2 regions of the Fischerella sp. genome follow, and region 2 is predicted to be linked to the other one. Evidence: predicted binding sites of a transcription regulator. Region 2 holds the regulator's gene; the other holds the start of a gene.
The links. The regulator NtcA, encoded in region 2, controls nitrogen genes in cyanobacteria. The targets are predictions, from matches to a motif close to TNTGTANNNNNNNNTACANA.

Region 1: glnA (type I glutamate--ammonia ligase) is a predicted target of NtcA. The motif match lies at 1,322-1,341, and genes of this name have one in related genera.

The regions. Positions count from the first base shown of each region.
Region 1 is NZ_JACAEU010000025.1:16,595-19,760, forward strand. It holds gene HXY43_RS04120 (TlyA family RNA methyltransferase) at 1-428, opposite strand, end outside; gene apcB (allophycocyanin subunit beta) at 604-1,113, opposite strand; gene glnA (type I glutamate--ammonia ligase) at 1,468-2,883, shown strand; gene HXY43_RS04135 (hypothetical protein) at 3,065-3,166, opposite strand, start outside.
Region 2 is NZ_JACAEU010000115.1:76,369-79,534, reverse strand. It holds gene hisB (imidazoleglycerol-phosphate dehydratase HisB) at 1-108, opposite strand, end outside; gene fabI (enoyl-ACP reductase FabI) at 236-1,012, opposite strand; gene ntcA (global nitrogen regulator NtcA) at 1,661-2,332, shown strand; gene HXY43_RS15690 (DUF3084 domain-containing protein) at 2,592-3,166, shown strand, end outside.

The sequences.
Region 1 (3,166 bases), on a different contig from region 2:
CCATAGAGTTCATCTGGTGTAAGATACCGTAAATTCGTGCGTTCCTTCAAAATCACCCTTGGGTCGTTACGTAACTTCCAGTCAACTTGTCCGTAACCAACATCTACGCCATAAACTAGCTTTGCCCCAGCTTGCAGGAGACAATCAGTAAAACCGCCTGTAGAAATACCACCATCTAAGCAAATCCGCCCTTCTGGAGCAATAGCAAACTCTTGTAGCGCCTTAGCAAGTTTCTCTCCACCGCGCGAAACAAAACGCGATCGCTCTTTAACCTTAATCTCAGCGGTTAACTCAACCTCCATCCCCGGCTTGTCAATCAGCTTACCATCAACAGTCACTTCACCCGCTTGAATCAGCCGCTGCGCCTGTTGTCTTGAAGAACATAAATTCTTTTCTACCAATAAAACATCCAATCTTTGCTTAGCCAATCTTCTTTTTGTGCCCTTTGCGTTCCTTGTGTTTCATCAAAAAAACTAACCTCCCAGGCTTGAACTTCGCTAACACAACATCCCATCAGAGTGCGCTGACAAAGCTCCAACCTCAGGAGGCTTGATCTATCTTAGACCAACTAGAGCAGGCAGTATGCCTGCCTTTGTTGAATTACTAAATATCCTTCTCGCTCAATTCACTGGTCATATAGTCAAACGGCTCATCCAAAAAGCTAGTATTAGTAACACCAGCCGCTGCTACTTGTTCTTTCACAAGGTCTTTCATAATTTGGATACCGCGAACAGTAGGGCCAATAGGAACCCCTAGAGAATTATAGGTTTCCCGCAGACCTTGCAAAACCCGCTCATCTAGCACATCCATGCTACCAGCAACGATGGCATAGGTAGCATAACGCAGATAGTAGTCCATATCGCGCAAACAAGCCGCATAGCGACGAGTCGTGTAGGCATTGCCACCAGGGCGAATCAACTCTGGCAGTTCTTCAAATAATTTAGAGCCAGCCTGCTTGACGATTGCCGCTGCATTTGCATTAATAGCACCTGCGGCTTGCACTCGTGCCGTTCCACTTTCAAAATAGGACTTGAGGCTGTCGATCGCATTGCGGTCAAAATACCGTCCAGCAACGTCATAATTCTTAATTAAACTTGTGACTGCATCCCGCATTCCTTTATCTCCCAATCGTTACTATCTATGGTTTGATATTAATTTGACTGCTGCTACTTTTTGTGCCACTGAAATATAAAGAAGCTCCGGCACAAAAGCAATCTATGCGCTACTTAAGGATTCTATGCCAAAGTTGCCCCCAACAGATGAACTATCAAGTTTTGTACACATGTTTAGGAAAGGTAAATATAACCTGTAATCTTGACATTCTGTAACAAAAACTACAAATTTTGCCTGTTTTATCTCTTTAGGATATTCCAGGTGTCTTTAAGATTTAGGTTCAAACTAGTAGGGTCAGCGTGCATTAACATTGTGGTTTACTGTACTTAAGATGTCGGCAGAGAAGGAGTAACCATGACAACCCCACAAGACGTCCTGAAGATGATTCGGGACAACAATATTCAGATGATCGATCTGAAATTCATCGATATGCCAGGAATTTGGCAGCACCTGACAGTATTTCACGAGCAAATCGATGAAAGCAGTTTCACAGACGGCGTACCTTTCGATGGTTCCAGTATTCGGGGTTGGAAAGCCATCAACGAATCAGACATGGCAATGGTACTCGATCCAAACACTGCCTGGATCGACCCTTTCATGCAGGAACCAACTCTTAGCATCATCTGTAGCATCAAAGAACCGCGTACGGGTGAATGGTACAGCCGTTGTCCTCGCGTAATTGCTCAAAAAGCGGTAGACAATCTAGTTTCTTCTGGAATTGGCGATACAGCCTTTTTTGGTCCCGAAGCTGAATTCTTCATCTTTGACGATGTTCGCTTTGATCAAAACTCCTACGAAGGCTACTACCACGTAGACTCTGTAGAAGGTCGTTGGAATTCCGGTAAACAAGAAAGCCCCAATCTAGGTTACAAACCGCGCTACAAAGAGGGTTACTTCCCTGTTTCACCCACAGATACCCTGCAAGACATGCGGACAGAAATGCTGTTGACAATGGCAAAATGCGGAGTTCCAATTGAAAAGCACCACCACGAAGTTGCAACTGGTGGTCAGTGCGAATTGGGCTTCCGTTTTGGTAAGTTAATCGAAGCAGCGGACTGGCTGATGACTTACAAGTACATCATCAAGAACGTCGCTAAGAAATACGGCAAATCTGTCACCTTCATGCCCAAGCCTGTCTTCCAGGACAATGGTTCGGGGATGCACACCCACCAATCTATCTGGAAAGACGGTCAACCCCTGTTTGCAGGCGACAAATACGCTGGGTTGAGTGAAATAGCATTGTACTACATTGGTGGTATCCTCAGGCACGCACCCGCACTTTTGGCAATTACCAACCCCACCACTAACTCTTACAAGCGTCTTGTACCTGGTTATGAAGCACCTGTGAACTTGGCTTACTCCCAAGGTAATCGTTCTGCTTCTATTCGTATTCCTCTGTCTGGTACTAACCCCAAAGCCAAGCGTTTAGAGTTCCGTTGTCCTGATGCTACTTCTAACCCCTACCTAGCATTTGCTGCGATGCTGTGTGCTGGTTTGGATGGCATTAAGAACAAAATTCATCCTGGTGAACCTCTAGATAAAAACATCTATGAACTCTCTCCAGAAGAACTGGCTAAGGTTCCTTCCACTCCCGGTTCTTTGGAATTGGCATTGGAAGCACTAGAAAAGGATCATGCTTTCTTAACTGAACCAGGCGTGTTTACTGAAGACTTCATTGAAACTTGGATTTCTTACAAGCTGGATAACGAAGTCAACCCCATGCGCTTGCGTCCTCATCCCTACGAATTTTCTCTCTACTACGATTGCTAATTTTAAGAAATTGGTTAGTAGTTAATAGTTAGTAGATAGTAGTTCGTTGTCAACAACTAACAAATAGCTATTTGAGAGCATAAATTTAGCCACCCAAGCTGGGTGGCTTTTTTGCTGGTTGTTTGTTGGTAGTTGTTTGTAACTACCACCTAGCAACTACCAACTACCAACCACCAACTATTTAGCTCATCGCAGCATTGCTGCGGTCATAAGTAATTCGAGCGTTGGGGTCTATTTTCCCTTGAGTTGGATTCCAGTAGTGAGACATTTCTCCAGGAAGACC
Region 2 (3,166 bases):
GACTTGTACATCCGTTTCCCCCGTAGTGCGGCGTAAAGAGGCAATACGCGGGGTTTTGGTGGACTGATTGTTGGATGAAGAAAGAGTTTGGCGATCGCTTATTTGCATAGGTATTAGGGATTAGGTATTGGGGATTGGGTATTGGGTATTGGGGTTTAGGGATGGAGTATTGGGTAGTGGGTATTGAAAATAATTTCCTAGTCCCTAGTCCCCAGTCCCTAATCCCCAGTCCCCCTTACATTCCCATGATTTCATATCCTGAGTCTACATACAGGACTTGCCCTGTAATTCCGCTTGCCAAGTCGCTACACAAGAAAGCTGCTGCGTTACCCACCTCTGTTTGAGTCACAGTACGTCGCAAAGGAGCTACTTTCTCCACATGATGAATCATATCTAGAATACCTCCAACGGCACTTGAAGCTAAAGTGCGGATCGGCCCTGCGGAAATGGCATTCACCCGGATATTTGAGGGGCCTAGTTCCGCAGCCAGGTAACGTACGCTAGCCTCCAGCCCAGCTTTGGCAACTCCCATGACGTTATAGTTGGGAATTGCTCTGACAGCACCCAAATAAGTGAGAGTGACTATGCTTGCTCCTTGTGTCATCAAAGGTTTAGCTGCACCCGCCAGCTGCGCCAAGGAGTAAGTGCTGACTTCTAAAGCTGTATGGAAACCCTCACGGGAGGTTTGGCTAAAGTCCCCACTCAGATCGTCTTTGTTGGCAAAAGCAAGGCAATGGATGAGGATGTCTAACTTGCCCCACTTATCGCGGATTGTCTCAAAAGCAGACTTAACCTGCTCGTCATTTTGGACGTTACAGGGCAGAAACAGGCTAGGGTTGAGGGGTTCTACCAGTTCTGCGACCTTTTTCTCCATTTTGCCTTTTTCATCTGGTAAATAGGTAATGCCGAGGTTAGCACCGGCTTTGTGCAGTTGTTGGGCAATACCCCAGGCAATCGAGCGGTTATTAGCAATGCCAGTAACCAAGGCATTTTTTCCAGTTAAATCCAGCATATAAATTGTTAGTGCGATGTTTCATTAGGAGCATACTAGAATCTGAGTCTAGTTTGTCTTTGTTTTGGACACGATTTACAAATTTGACACTTTCAACTTGAGAAGAGGTGAGGTTATAAAAGATTAAGACCTTTACTGGTTATGGTAAACAACCTCAAGATACTCGGCAAAACCCATTGTGCTTACTTTTCTTACCTATATTCCAGCAACTGTTGCAATGAGAGTTTTATAAAAATCTGTCACAAGTTTGGTATAAACTACATTTAATTATTTTTTTAAAAAATATATTAGGATGCACAAATTCACCTAAGCCTGCTTTGTGCTTCTTGGTTGATATGCTCACATGATGTTTTATGATTATTGACAAGGCTGTTTGCTGCCACAAAATCTGCACTAAAACTTTAAGAGAATCTCAATGAATCTTTCTTTTTTCTTAAAAAACTTATTGTCTACAATTTTGAAAGTACCTAATACAAAGTACTAGATCCCAGTAGGATAAATTTTGTATCATGTTGGACAAACATTTAAGAGGCAAAGAGGTTAAGTATAGGAAAGAACAGAAAGGTTAACAATGTTTTCTTGATTTTTCGGGTGTATTCTTAGGTAATCTATATTTAGTTTTTTCCGGCATTGGGTAGGGGAAGGGAGATGATCGTGACACAAGATAAAGCCCTAGCAAATGTTTTTCGTCAGATGGCGACTGGAGCGTTTCCGCCAGTTGTGGAAACGTTTGAACGCAACAAAACGATCTTTTTCCCCGGCGATCCTGCAGAACGAGTTTATTTTCTTTTAAAAGGTGCAGTGAAACTATCCAGGGTGTACGAGGCAGGAGAAGAAATTACCGTAGCGCTACTGCGGGAAAATAGCGTTTTTGGGGTTTTGTCCCTACTAACGGGAAACAAGTCCGATCGCTTTTATCATGCAGTTGCTTTTACACCTGTAGAATTGTTATCAGCTCCAATTGAACAGGTGGAACAAGCACTCAAAGACAACCCAGAATTGTCGATGTTAATGTTGCGAGGCTTGTCTTCGCGGATTCTCCAGACAGAGATGATGATTGAAACACTTGCTCACCGTGATATGGGTTCGAGGTTGATCAGTTTTCTATTAATTCTCTGTCGGGATTTTGGTGTTCCTTGTGCAGATGGAATCACAATTGACCTCAAGCTATCTCATCAGGCGATCGCTGAAGCAATTGGTTCTACTCGCGTCACCGTCACCAGGTTACTAGGCGATTTGCGCGAAAAGAAGTTGATTTCCATACACAAGAAAAAAATCACTGTTCATAAGCCTGTTACCTTAAGTCGGCAATTCACTTAAAAGCACTTGGGGATTGGGGATTAGGGACTAGGGACTAGGGATTGGGCATTGGGAATAGGTGAAAATGATGAATGCTGAATGCTGAAAATTTCATAATTCATAATTCATAATTCATAATTTTTATGCCCCTTGCCCCTTGCCCCTTGCCCTGATAAATTAACTTTTTCCCGACTTCTGCAAGAAGTCTTCCGATCCCCCACACAAAACGCCTGAAAGTAGTAGGCTGTATCTGGAAGGATTTCTTCGGTAAATATTAAAGATGGCCACCGGGTACATCCTCATCATTGCAATTTTAATTTTAGGAGGCGTTATTGCCACCGTGGGCGATCGCATAGGCACGCGGGTTGGCAAGAAACGGCTCTCACTATTTAACCTACGACCAAAAAACACGGCTGTATTAGTAACGATTTTGACAGGATTGGGCATTTCAGCATCAACCCTGGGAATTTTATTTTTAGCCGATGAAGGCTTGCGTAAAGGCGTATTTGAACTAGAGGACATTCAAAAAGACCTTAGGCGTAAGCGCGTACAGTTAGAGAATACAACTCAACAACTTGATACAACAAAACAAGAGTTAGACCAAGCCAGAAAAGAACAAACAAAAGCTCAACAAGACTTGCAGGAAATTAATAAATCCTTACAAGCCGCTAATGCCAAGCAACAGCAAACACAAACCCAACTCAACCGCACTATTGACCAAAAAGCGCGAACCCAAGCCCAACTCCAACGTACCCAAAAACAGCTAGATCAAGTAGCAACTCAGTACCAGCAAGCTATGGCTCAGTTGCAAAACGTTTATCAAGAGAGAAACAAGCAACTAGCCGAAATTAAAGG